DNA from 4 places in the Streptomyces sp. NPDC079020 genome. Region 1 is predicted to be linked to each of the others. Evidence: riboswitches for the same ligand, from Rfam matches in the RefSeq annotation. Region 1 holds a riboswitch; each other region holds the start of a gene.

Evidence for each region. Region 1 has a riboswitch for cobalamin ahead of metE (5-methyltetrahydropteroyltriglutamate--homocysteine S-methyltransferase). Riboswitches for the same ligand answer to the same signal wherever they lie in the genome.
Region 2: another riboswitch for cobalamin. It lies ahead of ACIGJO_RS19730 (ABC transporter substrate-binding protein); the one in region 1 lies ahead of metE (5-methyltetrahydropteroyltriglutamate--homocysteine S-methyltransferase).
Region 3: another riboswitch for cobalamin. It lies ahead of ACIGJO_RS06000 (ribonucleoside-diphosphate reductase subunit alpha); the one in region 1 lies ahead of metE (5-methyltetrahydropteroyltriglutamate--homocysteine S-methyltransferase).
Region 4: another riboswitch for cobalamin. It lies ahead of ACIGJO_RS00295 (cobalamin biosynthesis protein); the one in region 1 lies ahead of metE (5-methyltetrahydropteroyltriglutamate--homocysteine S-methyltransferase).

What each region holds. Positions count from the first base shown of each region.
Region 1 covers NZ_JBITUB010000012.1:214,287-218,678, forward strand. Annotated here, with positions in the region: gene ACIGJO_RS25260 (DUF6351 family protein) at 1-1,354, shown strand, start outside; cobalamin riboswitch at 1,493-1,711, shown strand; gene metE (5-methyltetrahydropteroyltriglutamate--homocysteine S-methyltransferase) at 1,872-4,196, shown strand.
Region 2 covers NZ_JBITUB010000008.1:381,286-385,677, forward strand. Annotated here, with positions in the region: gene ACIGJO_RS19725 (FecCD family ABC transporter permease) at 1-345, opposite strand, end outside; gene ACIGJO_RS19730 (ABC transporter substrate-binding protein) at 342-1,385, opposite strand; cobalamin riboswitch at 1,423-1,587, opposite strand; gene ACIGJO_RS19735 (Mov34/MPN/PAD-1 family protein) at 1,622-2,044, opposite strand; gene ACIGJO_RS19740 (amino acid permease) at 2,151-3,581, opposite strand; gene ACIGJO_RS19745 (DUF2017 domain-containing protein) at 3,989-4,392, opposite strand, start outside.
Region 3 covers NZ_JBITUB010000002.1:462,680-467,071, reverse strand. Annotated here, with positions in the region: gene ACIGJO_RS06005 (ribonucleotide-diphosphate reductase subunit beta) at 1-27, opposite strand, end outside; gene ACIGJO_RS06000 (ribonucleoside-diphosphate reductase subunit alpha) at 27-2,432, opposite strand; cobalamin riboswitch at 2,578-2,707, opposite strand; gene ACIGJO_RS05995 (hypothetical protein) at 2,869-3,534, opposite strand; gene mctP (monocarboxylate uptake permease MctP) at 3,642-4,392, opposite strand, start outside.
Region 4 covers NZ_JBITUB010000001.1:52,554-56,945, reverse strand. Annotated here, with positions in the region: gene ACIGJO_RS00300 (cobyric acid synthase) at 1-1,445, opposite strand, end outside; gene ACIGJO_RS00295 (cobalamin biosynthesis protein) at 1,442-2,386, opposite strand; cobalamin riboswitch at 2,512-2,641, opposite strand; gene ACIGJO_RS00290 (hypothetical protein) at 2,790-3,020, opposite strand; gene ACIGJO_RS00285 (inorganic phosphate transporter) at 3,033-4,292, opposite strand.

The sequences.
Region 1 (4,392 bases):
CGACACGTACCTGAGCAAGGGTTATGGCGTCGCCTCGTCATCGCTGAACGTCTTCGGCAACAACTGCAACGATGTGCTGGCGGCCGAGACCATGAGCATGGTCAAGGAACGCTTCGTGGAGACGTACGGCGAACCGGCCTTCACCATCGGCAACGGCTGCTCCGGCGGCTCGTACCAGACCCACCAGATCGCCGACAACTACCCGGGCCTGCTGGACGGCATCCTCTCCGGCTGCAGCTTCCCCGACGTCGGCTTCGGGACGATCCAGACGCTCAGCGACGCCCAGCTCCTGAACCACTACTTCAAGAATGTCGCGCCGGACGCGTTCACCCAGGAGCAGCAGCGGGCGGTCTCCGGGTTCGGTAAGTGGGAGAGCATCGGCAGCCTGGCACGGGCCGCCGGCCGGATCGACCCCACGGTGTACTGCCCGGCCCAGCTGCCCGTGGCGCAGCGCTACCACCCCGTCACCAACCCCGACGGTGCCCGCTGTGATGTGTACAGCCACGCCGTGAACGTCTACGGCGAGGTGCCGGAGACCGGGAAGGCGCGCAGGCCGCTCGACAACACCGGTATCCAGTACGGACTTGAGGCCCTGAACAACGGGACCATCGGCATCGACCAGTTCATCGACCTGAACCGGCGCATCGGCGGCCTCGACGACGACGCCAAGCCCGCCGCGCAGCGCACGGCCGCCGATCTCAAGGCGGTTCGGCTCGCCTACCGCACGGGCCGCCTGCTGAACGGCGGTGCCGGCCTGGCCGACATCCCGATCATCGACTACCGCGACTACACGGACGACGCCGCGACCGGCGACATGCACATGCGCTTCCACTCCTTCTCCACCCGGGCGCGCCTGGACAAGGCCAATGGCACCCACGCCAACCAGGTCATGCTCACCCGCTCCAGCGGACACGGATTCACCCTCGCCGGGATGGTGGCCGACATGGACAAGTGGCTCACCGGCATCAAGGGGGACCCCGGCGCCGACGCGCCCATCGAGAAGATCGTCCGCAATCGGCCGCAGGGACTCAACGACGCCTGCTGGACCCGCGGCATCGGGGCGACGAAGATCTCGGAGCCCCAGGTGGAAGGCATCGGCAACACCGAGTGCAACACGCTCTACCCGGTGTGGACATCGCCGCGGATGGTCGCCGGAGCCGATGTGGCCAACGACATAGTCAAGTGCCGCAAGCGTCCCGTGGTCAGCACCGACTACCAGGTGCCGGTGACCGACGCCCAGCTCAAGGAGCTGACGGGGATCTTCCCGTACGGTGTCTGCGACTGGTCCGTTCCCGGGGCGGGTCAGCAGGCCCCCATGGGTACCTGGCTCTCCTTCGACGCGGTGACCGGATAGCGGCGCGCAAGCCCTGAAGGCTGTTCCGACAGGCCCCGGTGTCCGTTCACTCCACCGTGCCCGTCATTTCCCCCGCACACCCCCGCCCTCACGCGTCCCGGTATCCGGGCGGGGGTGTGCGGGCGCCGTCTGTCGCCTAGGGTGGCGGACGCAGCTGGTTCGCCCCCGTCAGCCGGACGGGACGCGTCGTAAGAGGGAACCCGGTGGGAATCCGGGACTGCCCCGCAGCGGTGAGTGGGAACGAACGCCGTCATACGCACTGGATCCGGCCGGATCCGGGAAGCGACGGCCAGTAGGAATCTGCCCCGGCAGATGTGCCCGCGAGTCCGAAGACCTGCCCGTTGCCCGTACGCGACCGATCGCGTACGGAGATCCCGGTGACCTCGTGGGCGGGTCGGCGTACATATCGGGCGGCACGTGCGGCAGAACTCCGCGATGTGGTCCGCCCGGTCGGTCGTCCCTTCGCGTCCGCGTCCCGTCCCCGGGATCCAGGACACATCTCGCGAAGGAGAGTTCTGTGACAGCGAAGCCCGCAGCCGCGGCAGCACGGGCCACCGTGTACGGCTACCCCCGCCAGGGACAGAACCGTGAACTGAAGAGGGCCGTCGAGGGCTACTGGAAGGGCAGCGTCGGCGCGGACGCCCTCCGGGAGACCGCGGCGGATCTTCGCCGCTCGAACTGGCGGCAGCTGGCCGACGCAGGCATCCATGAAGTGCCGTCCGGCGATTTCTCGTACTACGACCATGTACTGGACACCAGCGTCATGGTCGGAGCGGTCCCCGAACGGCACCGCGCGCTCGCCGAGGAAGACGCGCTGGACGGCTATTTCGCGATGGCCCGCGGCACCCAGGACATCGCACCGCTGGAAATGACCAAGTGGTTCGACACCAACTACCACTATCTGGTCCCCGAGCTGGGCCCGGACACGGTGTTCACGGCGCACTCCGCCAAGCAGGTCGCCGAGCTGACGGAAGCCCTCGCGCTCGGACACACCGCCCGTCCGGTCCTCGTCGGCCCCGTCACCTACCTGCTGCTCGCCAAGCCCGCGCCGGGCGCGCCCGGGGACTTCGAGCCGCTGACCCTGCTGGACCGGCTGCTGCCGGTGTACGCCGAGGTGCTCGCCGATCTGCGGGCGGCCGGCGCCGAGTGGGTCCAGGTCGACGAACCCGCACTCGTCCAGGACCGCAGCCCTGCCGAACTGAACGCCGCCACCCGCGCCTACCGCGATCTCGGTGCCGCCACCGACCGGCCGAAGCTGCTGGTCGCCTCGTACTTCGGGCGGCTCGGTGAGGCGCTGGGCGTGCTGGCCAAGGCGCCGGTGGAAGGACTGGCCCTCGACTTCACCGAATCGGGCGCCGCCAACCTCGAAGACCTCGCGGCGGCCGGCGGACTGCCCGGCAAGCGCCTGGTCGCGGGCGTCGTCAGCGGACGCAACATCTGGATCAACGACTACGAGAAGTCCCTCGCGACCCTCGGCACCCTCCTCGGCCTCGCCGACCGGGTGGATGTCTCCGCCTCCTGCTCCCTCCTGCACGTACCGCTGGACGCCACCGCCGAGCGTGACATCGACCCGCAGATTGCCCGCTGGCTCGCCTTCGCCCGGCAGAAGACGCGGGAGGTCGCCGTCCTGGCGAGGGGGCTCGAGCAGGGCACCGACACCATCGCCACCGCACTCGCCTCGAACCGCGCCGACCTCGCCTCCCGCGCCGGATCGGCACTGACCAGCGACCCCGCGGTGCGGGCCCGCACCGCCGCCGTCACCGCCGCGGACGCGCGGCGCTCGCAGCCCTACCAGGAGCGGACCGCCGCCCAGCGCGCGCACCTCGGGCTCCCGCTGCTGCCGACGACGACCATCGGTTCGTTCCCGCAGACCCATGAGCTGCGCACCGCTCGTGCCGACCTGCGGGCCGGACGGATCGGCACCGCCGGGTACGAGGAGCGGATCAGGGACGAGATCCGGGAGGTCCTGTCCTTCCAGGAGAAGGCGGGGCTCGATGTCCTGGTGCACGGCGAGCCCGAACGCAACGACATGGTGCAGTACTTCGCCGAACAGCTCACCGGCTGCCTCGCGACCCAGCACGGCTGGGTGCAGTCGTACGGCACCCGCTACGTCCGGCCGCCGGTGCTCGCGGGCGACATCTCCAGGCCGGAGCCGATGACGGTCCGCTGGACGGCGTACGCCCAGTCGCTGACGGCCCGTCCCGTCAAGGGCATGCTCACCGGCCCGGTCACCATGCTCGCCTGGTCCTTCGTCCGCGACGACCAGCCGCTCGGCGAGACCGCCCGGCAGGTCGCCCTCGCCCTGCGCGACGAGGTCACCGACCTGGAAGCCGCGGGCACCTCGGTGATCCAGGTCGACGAGCCCGCACTGCGCGAGACACTGCCGCTGCGCGCCGCCGACCGCGGCGCCTACCTGGCCTGGGCCACCGAGGCGTTCCGCCTCACCACGAGCGGCGTACGCCCGGACACCCAGATCCACACGCACATGTGTTACGCCGAGTTCGGGGACATCGTCGAGGCCATCGACGACCTCGACGCCGATGTCATCAGCCTGGAAGCGGCCCGCTCCCACATGCAGGTCGCCCGCGAACTCGCCGCGCACGGCTACCCCCGTGAAGCCGGACCCGGCGTCTACGACATCCACTCCCCGCGCGTCCCGAGCACGGAGGAGGCCGCGGCCCTTCTCCGTACAGGACTTGAGGCCATCCCGGCCGGCCGGCTGTGGGTCAACCCCGACTGCGGCCTGAAGACCCGCGGCTGGCCCGAGACCCGTGCCTCCCTGGAGAACCTGGTCGCCGCCGCCCGCGAGGTCCGCGCGGAACTGGCCACCGGGAACGGCTGATCCCGCGGAGCCGGGGCGGACACCCGTCGTGTCCGCCCCGGCCCCGCCGTACGCGCCCCTCCGCTCCCACCCGTGCGGCGGCCGAGCGGCGGGTACGCTGCGAGGGTGCGGCGGGGTGTCCGGACAACTCCCCGCCTCCGCGTGATCACTGAACCGACGGATATACGGGCGCGGTCGGCGTCAGCACACCTTCACC
Region 2 (4,392 bases), on a different contig from region 1:
GATCACGAGGACCGCTCCGGTGGAGGCTCCGGAGGAGACGCCCAGGAGGAACGGGTCGGCGAGCGGATTGCGCACGAGCGCCTGGAGGACGGTGCCGACCACGGCGAGTCCGGCGCCGACGACGACGCCGAGCAGGACCCGGGGCAGCCGGACGTCGAGGACGATCGTACGGAACGGGCTCGGGCCGGCCCGCCCGGTCAGGATGTCCAGGACCTGGCCGGGCGGGATGCGGACGGAGCCGAGGGCGAGCGCGGCGAGGACGGCGGCCCCGAGGACGACGGCGAGGGCGCCGAGGACCAGGGCGCAGCGCAGCCGGCGCGGCGCGGCTGGGGTGCGGCAGCTCACGGTGCGGTGGCCGGGTCCGTGGCTTCCTTCGTGGGTGAGTCCCCGGGTATCTCCGGGTGCAGCTGGGCGGCGAGCTTGCCGACCGCCGCGGGGGCGCGCACGCCGAGCACCGCGTCGGAGAGCGGGAGGACGGCGAAGCGCTTGTTCCTGATCGCGGGGACGTCGGCGAGTGCCGGGTCCTCCAGGAGGCGCTTCTTCTTCTGGGCGACGGTGGTGGAGCCGTAGTCGTAGATGACGATGACGTCGGGCTTGCGTGCGACGACGTTCTCCCACGAGGCGTCGCCGAACGGCTTGTCGAGGTCGGCGAAGACATTGCGGCCGCCGGCCCGGGTGATCAGCTCGTTGCCGATGCCCTTGCCGCCCGCGGTGAACGCGGTCTTGTCGCCGCTGTCGTAGACGAAGACGGAGACCGGCCGGGCGGACTTGAGCCGCTCGGCCGCGGCGGCGTTGGCGGCCTTCGCCTCCTCGATCCACGCGTCGGCGCGCGCAACGACGCCGAAGGTGCGGCCGACCTCGCGGACCTCCTGGTAGAGGGTCTCCATCGCGGTCGCGTCCCTGGCGCAGTACTCGGTGTTGAGCCGGGTGTCGATGCCGGACTTCTTCAGCGCCTCGCGGCTGCGGCCGTCGCCCGCGGTGAACGCGGTGGAGTAGCCGCCGTAGACGAAGTCGGGGTCGGCGGCGAGCAGCTTCTCGTACGAGGGGTACTCCCCGGCCAGGACCGGGATGGCCTCGTACCGGTCCTCGTACTCCGGCAGGACCTTGTCGTCGAGGTAGGCGGTGCCGACCATGGACTTGGCGAGCCCCAGTTCCAGCATCACTTCGGTGACGTGCTGGTTCATGGTGACGGCACGCTTCGGCGGCGCCTTGTACGTCGTGGTGACACCGCAGTTCGTGACGGTGTACGGGAAGCCCTCGGCGGAGGGTCCGGTGGCCTCGGCCGAGCCCGCGGAGCCGTTGTCGGCGTCCGTGGCGGAGCAGGCGGTGAGGGCGAGCGGGAGCAGCACGGCGGCGGCTATGAGCGCGGGGGTGCGCCGGGACATGGCAGGGCCTCTCCGGGGGATTTCCGCGTCCCCTGGTCGGTGCGAGAAGGCGGCAGGCCAGTTCCTGACTGCCGAGCCCCGGTCCTGGTGGACGGGGTTCGGTCACAGTGGCGGGACCGTGCCGGACTTGCACCGGCTTCCTGGTTCCTGCCGCCCCTTGGGTCTGGGTGCAGTGTGCCAGACCTGATCGCGACGCAGGCGGGGCGACCCTCGGCGGGTGTCCCCTCGGGCGTCCTTCAGCAGGCGTCGACGACCTTGACGTCCTCTTCGGTGATCTCGCCGTCCACGATGCGGAACGAGCGGAACTGGAAGGGGCCCGCGTCGTCGGTGTCCGCGGTGGAGACGAGGACGTAGTGGGCGCCGGGTTCGTTGGCGTACGTCACATCGGTGCGGGAGGGGTAGGCCTCGGTCGCCGTGTGCGAGTGGTAGATGATCACGGGCTCCTCGTCGCGGTCGTCCAGGTCGCGGTAGAGCTTGAGGAGGTCGGCCGAGTCGAACTCGTAGAACGTGGGCGAGCGGGCGGCGTTGAGCATGGGGATGAAACGTTCGGGCCGTCCCGTTCCGGCCGGTCCCGCGACGACTCCGCACGCCTCGTCGGGGTGGTCCGCGCGGGAGTGGGCCACGATCCGGTCGTGGAGCTCCTTGGTGATGGTCAGCATGGCGCCCAGGATAGGACCGGCCTCCCGGGCAACGGACCCGCCCGTACCGGGGAGTGGTACGGGCGGGTCCGCATGCCGGACGCTCCGGCTCGGGCGGCCGCGGGTGTCAGCTCTTGATGAACGCCGTGTTGCCGGGGTTGCGGGCCTTGAGCACCAGATACGAGACGCCGAGGATCAGGGCCCAGACCGGTGCGCAGTACAGCGAGACCCGGGCGTCCTTGTCGATGGCCATCATCACGACGACCATGCCGATGAAGCCGAGCGCGAAGACGCTGGTGTACGGGGCTCCGGGCGCCTTGAAGGCGGACTGCGGGAGCACCCCCCGGTCGGCCAGCGCGCGGAAGCGGAGCTGGCAGAGCAGGATCATGACCCAGGCCCACATGCCGGAGATGGTCGCGAAGGAGACGACGTAGTTGAACGCCTCGCTCGGCCACTGGTAGTTGATCCAGACGCCGACGAGCATCAGCGCGGCCGAGAACGTGGTGCCGGCGAACGGCAGGCCGTTCCTCGTCAGCCTGGTGAAGGCCTTCGGGCCCTGCCCGTTGAGCGCCAGGTCACGCAGCATGCGGCCGGTGGAGTACATCCCGGAGTTGCAGGAGGAGAGCGCCGCGGTCAGGACGACGAAGTTGACGATCGCCGCCCCCGCCACGAGGCCCATCTCCTCGAAGGTCTTCACGAACGGCGAGACGCCCGGCTTGAACGTGCTCCACGGCACCACCGAGAGGATCATGATCAGCGCGCCGACGTAGAAGACGGCGATGCGCCACGGCACGGTGTTGATGGCCTTGGGCAGGACGGTCGTGGGGTCCTTGGACTCGCCCGCGGTGACGCCGACGAGTTCGACGGCGAGGAAGGCGAACATCACGATCTGGAGGGTCATCAGCGTGCCGGTGATGCCCGAGGGGAAGAATCCGCCGTCGTTCCAGAGATTGGCGACGGTCGCGTTGTCGGCGGCGTCGGAGAAGCCGATCGTGAGGACTCCGGCGCAGATCAGGATCATGCCGATGATCGCGGTGACCTTGACCATCGAGAACCAGAACTCCAGCTCACCGAAGAGCTTCACGGAGATGAGGTTGGCGCCGTACAGAATGAAGGTGAAGACGAGTGCCGACAGCCACTGCGGAATGTTCCACCAGTACGTCATATAGGTGGCGGCGGCGGTGACTTCGGTGATTCCGGTGAAGACCCAGAAGAGCCAGTACGTCCATCCGGTCACGAACCCGAAGAACGGGCCGAGGAATTCCCGCGCGTACTCCGAGAAGGAGCCGGAGACCGGGCGGTACATGAGGAGTTCGCCCAGGGCCCGCATGATGAAGAAGATGACCAGGCCCGCGATCGCGTAGGCCAGGATGAGGCTGGGACCGGCCCGGTCGATGGCTTTGCCCGCACCGAGGAAAAGCCCGGTGCCGATGGCTCCGCCGATGGCGATCATCTGGATCTGGCGGGCACCCAGGCCGCGCCGGTATCCCTCGCCGCTGTTTCCGGCACCCTCGGCATCGTCGCCTGCGTGCCCCTTGTCGACCTGTGCCGATGTCATGTGGTGCGCCTTTCTCCACGCCGATCCGCGCCTTCACAGGCGACGGATCAGTTCCTGATCCCCCCGGATATGGATGGAGTGCCGTCGGCGTTCGGCCGACTTGTAGCGCCCCCGGGAACAGGGATGGCGTCCCCGGGTGGTCGTGAAGATTTATCACGGGCTCCCGGGCGACCCACGGGACATTGTGTGGCGCACACCACAGGAAAAAGCGGACAAGAGTTTCCAGCCGCTGCAAAGTCGACTGTTCGGGTGACGTGATCGTTATTCCGATTTGAGCGTCCGCTGAGCGAGCGCCCCGCAGAACACACGGCAGGACTCACGGCAGGAAGCGCGGCAGGATGCCCCGCGGGACGCGCCGAAGGGCCGCCCCGCGGGACAGCTCCGCAGGACGGCCCTTCGCGTCCGGATTACGGCATCAGCGTCTCGACGAGCGTCTCCTGGAGCGCGCCCAGCCAGAGATAGGCCATCACCATCGGCTTGCGCGGGTCGCTGTCGGAGAGGCGGTAGAGCGAACCCTCCTGCCCCTCGTCCTCGTCGGACACCTCCAGCCGGGTGCCGATGGTGAGCCGCAGGTCGTTCAGGGCGCCGAGCCAGTTGCGGCACTCGTCGGCGGTGAGCGTGAGCACGGCACCGCCCTCCCCCACGGGTGAGAGCCCGTCCAGGGTGCGTACGACGGCGACGGCGTCCTCGCGCTTGCGGGTGCGCAGGTCGTTCTCGGTGTAGCGGCGGAACTCGGCGGACGCCTCGCGCAGCTCCTTGTCCTCGTTCCCGTACGCCTCGGGGAAGAGCCGGGCCAGGGCCGGGTCGGCGG
Region 3 (4,392 bases), on a different contig from region 1:
CAGGTTCTTGTTCTCGCTGGAGCTCATTACTGACAGGCCTCGCAGGACTCGGGGTTTTCCAGGGAGCAGGCGATGGCGTCCGCGTCGGGAGCCTGGGCCTGCTGTACGGGGACGGGGGCGGCGGCGGACGCCTGGCCGGACGCGGCACGGGCGATCCGGGTCGCCGGGCGCGAACGCAGGTAGTACGTCGTCTTCAGCCCCTGCTTCCAGGCGTACGCGTACATCGAGGAGAGCTTGCCGATCGTCGGCGTCTCCAGGAACAGGTTCAGCGACTGGCTCTGGTCGAGGAACGGCGTACGCGCCGCCGCCATGTCGATCAGTCCGCGCTGCGGGATCTCCCACGCGGTGCGGTACAGCGCCCGCACCTCCTCGGGGATCCAGGCGAAGCCCTGCACCGAGCCGCTCGCCTCGCGCAGCGCCTCGCGGGTCCGGGCGTCCCACACGCCCAGCTGCTTGAGCTCGTCCACCAGATAGGCGTTGACCTGGAGGAACTCACCGCTCAGCGTCTCGCGCTTGAACAGGTTGGAGACCTGCGGCTCGATGCACTCGTACACCCCGGCGATCGAGGCGATCGTGGCGGTCGGCGCGATCGCCAGGAGCAGCGAGTTGCGCATCCCGGTCCGGGCGACGCGGGCGCGCAGGGCGTCCCAGCGCTCCGGCCAGTTCAGCTCGGTGTCGTAGTGGTCGGGGTGCAGCACTCCGCGCGCCGCCCGGGTCTCGGACCAGGCGGGCAGCGGACCCGACCGCTCGGCGAGGTCGCAGGACGCCTCGTACGCGGCGAGCATGATGCGCTCGGAGATCTTCGTGGACAGGGCCCGCGCCGCGGGGGAGTCGAAGGGCAGCCGCAGCTGGAAGAAGACGTCCTGGAGACCCATCGCGCCCAGGCCCACCGGCCGCCAGCGGGCGTTGGAGCGCCCGGCCTGCTCGGTCGGGTAGAAGTTGATGTCGACGACCCGGTCCAGGAAGGTCACGGCGGTACGCACGGTGGCGTCCAGCCGCTCCCAGTCGATGGACCCGTCCGCCACGAACGACCCCAGGTTGACCGAGCCCAGATTGCAGACGGCCGTCTCGCCGTCGTCGGTCACTTCGAGGATCTCGGTGCACAGGTTCGACGAGTGGACGACGCGGCCCGGCTCGGCGGTCTGGTTGGCGGTCCGGTTGGAGGCGTCCTTGAACGTCATCCAGCCCTGGCCGGTCTGCGCGAGCGTACGCATCATCCGGCCGTACAGGTCCCGCGCGGGCATCGACTTGCGGGCCAGCCCCCTGGCCTCCGCCGCGCGGTACGCGGCGTCGAACTCGTCGCCCCACAGGTCGACCAGCTCGGGCACATCGGCGGGCGAGAACAGCGACCACCGGCCGTCCGCGTCGACCCGGCGCATGAACTCGTCCGGGATCCAGTGCGCCAGGTTGAGGTTGTGCGTACGCCGCTGGTCCTCGCCCGTGTTGTCGCGGAGCTCCAGGAACTCCTCGATGTCCGCGTGCCAGGTCTCCAGGTAGACGGCGGCGGCGCCCTTGCGGCGGCCGCCCTGGTTGACCGCGGCGACCGAGGCGTCGAGCGTCTTCAGGAACGGCACGATGCCGTTGGAGTGCCCGTTGGTGCCCCGGATCAGCGAACCGCGGGCGCGGATGCGGGAGTACGAGAGACCGATGCCGCCCGCGTGCTTGGAGAGCCGCGCCACCTGGTGGTAGCGGTCGTAGATCGAGTCCAGCTCGTCCTTGGGCGAGTCCAGCAGATAGCAGGAGGACATCTGCGGGTGCCGGGTGCCGGAGTTGAAGAGGGTGGGGGAGGAGGGCAGATAGTCCAGCCGGCTCATCAGCCCGTACAGCGCGGCGACCTCGTCCAGCGCGCGCACGCTCTCGTCCTCGGCCAGCCCCGAGGCGACCCGCAGCATGAAGTGCTGCGGGGTCTCGATGACCTGCCGGGTGTGCGGGTGGCGCAGCAGATAGCGGCTGTGCAGCGTACGGAGCCCGAAGTAGCCGAAGCGGTCGTCCGCGCCGTCGGCCAGCGACCGCTCGACCATCGCGTCGAGCGCGGCAGCGTGGAGGGCCACGAACCGCGCGGTGCGGTCGGCGATCAGGCCCTCGCGGTGCCCCACGGCGACCGAGGCGGAGAACGACACCGCGCCCTGGCCCGCCGCCTCGCCCGCGATGGAGCGGGTCAGCAGCCGGGCGGCGAGCCGGGAGTAGGCGGGGTCCTCGGAGATCAGCCCCGCGGCCGCCTCGGTGGCCAGCGAACGCAGCTCCGCCTCGTCCGACCGGGCGTTGCGGCCGCGCAGCGCGGCGGCGGCGACCCGTCCGGGATCGGTGTCGGGAAGATCGACGGTGAGGTCCGTCAGGGTCCGCAGCAGTGCGGTTCCCGGTGCGTCGGTCGTGGACTCCGTCGGTTCGGCTGCGGCGGCGGCTGAAACCGGATCGGCTGGCGCGATGGTCACGGGGATTTCCCTCGCTCGGCTGGGGGCCGGCGGGGAACGGGGGCAGCCGGACAGCACGATGCCCGGAACGGGGCAGCACTGCCTACGGCGTCCACCGGCCCATCCGCGAGGCCCGGACGTCTGGGCGTCCGGTTCGGTCGAGCCGGACGCGCTGTCGACAGGTCGTCGGACTTCGGGTGTGCAAAAGCACACTGAATACACCGTTGCGGGACAGTTCCGGATTCGCACCGGATTCCCCTGCGGCGACAGCGAGCACGAGCATACATGTGGGGGCCGCCCGATGAGGCAGCCCCTACATGTTGTGTCGCGAGGGGTGTTGGGCCCTAGGGGGAATGTGGGCCGGTGGGGTGAGCGGGGGCACGGCGGGAAGGGGCTCCGGGCCCGCTCCCCACCCGTTCCGGGCCCGTACGGCGTGCTCTGCCGGCAGCCGGTTCCCTCAGCCGCTCGCTCCCACCTCGTTGTTCGGGGCCCCGTCGCCGACCGGTGGCAGGTCGCCGCGTTCGACGGGACCCGCGCCGGGTGCCTGCCCCGCCGGGGGCAGGATCTCGTCGAGTTCACGGTCGTCCGCGCGGTGCGCCGCCTCGGAGGCCGCGCGCAGGGTGTCGCGGTCGACCTCGTCGCGGGCTCCGCCGACCCGGACGACGACCTCGCCCTCCGCGCGGGCGTACTCATGGCCCTCCGGCGTCGAGCGGTACCAGTTCTCCCCGTCCCGCTCACAGGCCGCCGGTGTGCCCGGGCCCCCGCCGGGCAGCGGGCCCGCCGCGCAGTTCGCCGCCGTCAGCGTGCCGCGCTCCACGGAGAGCTGGACGCGCTTGCCGCCCGCCGCCACGTAGAAGCTCCCGAAGCCGTCGTCGCCCAGGACGCCGACGGACTGCCGGGCCAGGGCGTACCCGGGGACCTCGGTCACATAGACATGGCCGGTGGTGGTCTGGATGGCCGCGGCCCTGGCCTCCAGCGCGGCCCGGCCGGGCACCGGGGCGGAGGGGGCCGCGGCCCCGGGGCCGTCCGCGTCGGGGCCGGGGGCCTGCTCCGTGCCGCAGGCCGCGAGCGTCAGCACCAGCAGCACGGGCCACAGCCCGGGGAGCGGGGAACGAGGAATCATGCCCGCATCCTCGCGTACGGTGACCGCGGTGCACAGCCGGGGAACGGGGCGGGCCGCCGCGCCTCCCGGGGAGACACGACGGCCCGCGCACCCGCGGTTCCGGCCGGTCAGTGACCGCTCGGCGCGCCCACCGTGGCCGGCGGCAGCTCCGCCTTGACGCCCGGGTCGCCCACATCCGCCGTGTAGTCGGCCGGCGAGGTCTCGTCGATGCCCGCCGGGGCCTTCAGCGCGTTCAGGACGAGGGTCAGGACGATCACGACCATCACGTTCAGCACGAAGGCCGTCAGACCGATGTAGCCGATCTCGCCGATTCCCGGAATCTCCTTCGAGGAGCCGCCGAAGTGCTTCTGGGTGGGGCTCGCCACGCCGTACGCGGCGAGCGTTCCGTACGCCATGCCGGCCGCCCAGCCCGCGAGCAGCGCCCAGCGGTGGAACCAGCGGGTGAACAGCCCGCCGACCAGGGCGGGCATGGTCTGGAGGATCCAGATGCCGCCGAGCAGCTGGAAGTTGATCGCGACCGTCTTGTCCATGGTGAGGACGAAGACCAGGGCCCCGACCTTGACCAGGAGCGAGACGACCTTGGAGACCTTGGTCTCCTGGGCGGGGGTGGCGTCGGGTTTCAGGAAGTCCTTGTAGATGTTGCGGGTGAAGAGGTTCGCCGCGGCGATGGACATGATCGCGGCGGGCACCAGGGCGCCGATGCCGATGGCGGCGAACGCCACTCCCGCGAACCAGTCGGGGAACATGTTCTCGAACAGCTGAGGGATGGCCAGCTGCCCGTTGTCCACCTTCACTCCGGCGGCGATCGCCATGAAGCCGAGCAGCGCCAGCATGCCCAGCATCAGGGAGTACAGCGGC
Region 4 (4,392 bases), on a different contig from region 1:
CACAGCGCGTCCGTGTCCGCGTGTTCCTCCACCAGATCCCCGAGCCGGTCCAGCTGCTCCTCCCGCAGCACCCCGAAACTCGTGTCCGGCGCGGCGACGAACCGCCGGCCCGCCGCCCGTGCGACCTCCGCGAGGAACCGCCGCCGGAACGCGTCGCTCTCCAGCGACCCGTGCCAGTGCGTCCCCCACACGGCACCCACCCGGCAGCCGTCCAGGAACGGCTCACCGCCGCGCACATCGGCGACCCCGTGGTGGATCTCGTATCCCTCCACCGGCTCGCCGAGCGCCGTACCGGCCGGCCGGGCGAGCGTCTTGGCCCGCTCGAACCGGATGCGTACCGGCAGCAGTCCCAGCCCGTCGACCACCCCGGCCCGCGACTCCACCTCGTCCTCGATCCGCTCCCCGAGCACCTGGAACCCGCCGCAGATGCCGAGCACCGGCCGTCCCTCGGCCGCCCGCCGCACCAGCGCGTCGGCGAGACCCCGCTCGCGCAGCCACGCCAGTGCCCGCACGGTGCCGCGCGTGCCGGGCACGATCACCAGGTCCGCGTCGGCCAGCTCCTCCGCCCGGTCCACGAACCGCACCACCACGCCCGGCTCGGCGGCCAGCGCGTCCACATCGGTGAAGTTCGACATCAGCGGCAGGGCACACACCGCCACCCGCAGCACGTCCTCGCCGTGCGGCGGCGCGACGACCGACTCCCGTACGGCTCCGCGCATCGAGACGCGCAGGCCGTCCTCCTCGTCGATGCCCAGCCCGTGCGCGAACGGCAGCACCCCGTAGGTCCGCCGCCCCGTCAGCCCGTACAGCATGTCCAGGCCCGGCTCCAGCAGCGAGACATCGCCGCGGAACTTGTTGACGAGATAGCCGGCGACCAGTGACTGGTCCTCGGCGCTCAGCAGCGCCGTCGTACCGAAGAACGAGGCGAAGACGCCGCCGCGGTCGATGTCCCCGACGACCAGCACGGGGAAGCGCGCGGCGCGGGCTATGCCCATGTTCACGATGTCGGTGCGCCGCAGATTGATCTCGGCAGGACTGCCCGCCCCCTCGCAGATCACGGCGTCATACGTGCCCCGAAGCTGTTCCAGGCAGTCCACGACCGTCCCGAGGAGGGCTTCCTGCCGTCCCCCGTGGTAGCCGCGGGCGCTCATCTCACCGACCGGCTTCCCCATCAGGACGACCTGGCTGGAGCGGTCGCCGCCGGGCTTGAGCAGCACCGGGTTCATCAGCGCGGACGGCTCGACCCGGGCGGCCTGGGCCTGCATCGCCTGGGCGCGCCCGATCTCCGCGCCCTCGCGGGTGACGAACGAGTTGAGCGACATGTTCTGCGCCTTGAACGGCGCGACCTTCACGCCCCGGCGTACGAGCCACCGGCAGATCCCTGCCGTGACGACGCTCTTGCCCGCGTCCGAGGTGGTCCCGGCGACCAGGAGTCCGCCGCTCATTTCGCTCTCCGTCCCGCGAGCAGCCGGCCCGCCACGCATACGCCCAGGGCCAGCGCGCCCACCCGGCGCGACAGCCGTACCGCCCGTTCGATGTCGGCGCTCTCCACGGCCCGGCCGGCCGCCCCGTTGAGCACGGGCCGGTGCTCGACCCGCCCGGCGTACGCCAGGGTCCCGCCGAGCCGTACGCCGAGAGCCCCCGCGAACGCGGCCTCCACCGGCCCCGCGTTAGGGCTCGGATGGCTGCCCGCGTCGGCCCGCCAGGCCCGTACGGCCGCACGGGGCCGTCCTCCGGCCACCACGGCCAGCGCGGCCGTCAGCCGGGCTCCCGGCCCGCCCGCCAGGTCGTCCAGGCGGGCCGAGGCCCAGCCGTAACGCCGGTAGCGGGGCGACCTGTGGCCGACCATGGCGTCCAGCGTGTTGACGGCCCGGAAGCCGACGAGCCCGGGGACCCCGCCCAGAGCGCCCCAGACGAGGGCGCCGACGACGGCGTCCGAGGTGTTCTCGGCGACGGACTCGACCACGGCGCGGGCGATCTGCTGCCCGTCCAGCGAGTGGGGGTCGCGGCCGCACAGATGGGGCAGCCGTTCCCGGGCCACGTCGAGGTCCCCGGCGGCGAGCGCACCGGAGACGGCGCGCGCCTCACGGCCCAGCGACGTACCGCCGATCACGGACCAGGTGGTGGCGGCGGTCAGCGCGACGGCCAGGGCGGGGCGGTCCCGTACGGCGCGGGCGGCCAGCGCGGCGGCCCCCACGGCGCCGCCGGCGCAGACGAGGGTGTGCAGGGCGCCCCATCCGCGGTGGTCGCGCCAGAGCAGGCGTTCGGCCCTTGCCGCGGCCCGGCCGAATCCGGCCACGGGATGTCCCCGGCGGGGGTCACCGAGCAGGGAGTCGGCGATCAGGCCGGCCGTGGCGCCGTACGCGAAGATGCGGTCGGCACGCATGGCTCAGCCGGCCGGGGTACGGGAGGTTCCCGCAAGGGGTGACACAGGTTCCGGCGCACGGCAGCCAGGCATGGCGTATGTCCTCACTCAGGGTCCGCGCCCTGGTTCGACGTGACCGGCGACGAGAGTCTCCTGGCTTCCGGATCCGCAGTTCCCCCGGCCTTCCAGTCCGCGTGGGCGGACCGTGACTTCCGATGGGGGACTGCTCCCCGGTGACAGTGGCGGGACCGCGCCGGATTCGCACCGGCTTCCTCTGCTGTCGCCGTAAACGGCTCCGGCAGTCCACCACGCTGTGAGAACGCCCGTCAACTTGCCGTTGACCTGCGGAGCCGCAGTGTGCGCAGACGCACACCGGGCCGGACACACAGTGTGTGTCCGGCCCGGTGGAGGTGCGGTGTTCCGGTCAGGCGACGATCAGATAGATCCCGTACGTGACCGCCGCCGCGCACAGCGCGAAGCAGAGGTACGCGCCGGCGCGGGCCGGGGTGAACGAGCCGCCGGAGGCGCCGTTCCGCGCCGTCGACGCCTGCTTGGAGAGGCCGACGATGCCGAGGGTGAAGAGGCCGACCAGCGCCACGGTGACCACGAGGCTGACGCCGAAGACGGAGGCGAGAGCTGCCCAGTCGATGTTCATACGGATCTGTCCTTACACCGTGGCGGGCCGCGCCGGATCGGCGGGCGTACCGGCCGGAGCCGGGATGGTGGACGTGAGGTCGGGACCCGTGGTGCCGACGGGCGGCGGGGTGACGGCGGCGATGGCCGTGGTGACGACGCCCGCAGGCTCGTCCTCCGGGCCGCCGCCGGTGACGTTGGTGTGGTCGACCGGCTTGCGGCGCGACAGCAGCCAGATGGCGCCGGAGCCCGCGACGAGCAGGACGGCGACGACGCCGACGCCCCAGCCGCCCTGCTTGGTCAGGAACTCCGCGCCCGCGCCGACCAGGCCCGCGGCCGGCAGGGTCAGTCCCCAGGCGACGAACATCCGGGTGGCCGTGGACCAGCGGACCACGCCCCCCTGACGGCCGAGGCCCGCGCCCATCACGGCGCCGGAGCAGGACTGGGTGGTGGAGAGCGAGAAGCCGAGGTGGGAGGAGGCCAGGATGACGGTGGCCGCACTGGTCTGGGCGGCGAAGCCCTGCGGCGGCTTGAGGTCGGTCAGGCCGCTGCCCATGGTGCGGATGATGCGCCAGCCGCCGAGGTACGTGCCCAGGGCGATGGCGACACCGGCGGAGACGATGACCCAGACCGGCGGGTTGGAGCCGGGGGCGAGGACGCCGCCGGTGACCAGGGCCAGGGTGATGATGCCCATCGTCTTCTGCGCGTCGTTGGTGCCGTGGGCGAGCGAGACGAGACCGGCCGAGGCGATCTGCCCGGCCCGGTAGCCCTTGGCGGTCGACTTCAGCTGTCCCTCATCGGTGACCTTGCGCCCGATGCGGTACGTCAGCTTCGTGGCCAGCAGCGCGGCGAGACCGGCGACGACCGGCGCGGCGATGGCGGGCAGCAGCACCTTGGTGACGACGGTGCCGCCATTGATCGAGGACCAGCCCGCCGACATGACCGCGGCGCCGATGAGGCCGCCGAACAGGGCGTGCGAGGAACTGGAGGGCAGGCCGACCAGCCAGGTCAGCAGATTCCACAGGATGGCGCCGACGAGCGCCGCGAAGATGACCTCGGTTCTGAGGCCGTCCTCGTTGACGATCCCGCCGGAGATCGTCTTGGCGACCTCCACCGACAGGAACGCGCCGATCAGGTTGAGAACGGCGGACATCGCCACCGCTGTCTTGGGCTTCAGGGCGCCGGTCGAGATGGTGGTGGCCATCGCGTTGGCGGTGTCGTGGAAACCGTTCGTGAAATCGAACACGAGAGCTGTCACGATCACAATCGCGAGCAGCAGCGTGATGTGTTCCATTTACCCAGGCAATCGTTCGACGTCAGTGGCTCGTGGACCGTAGGCAACCTGGGTGAACGGAAGATGAACTGGGCGGGGCGCTGTGGTGACTCCAAGCGGA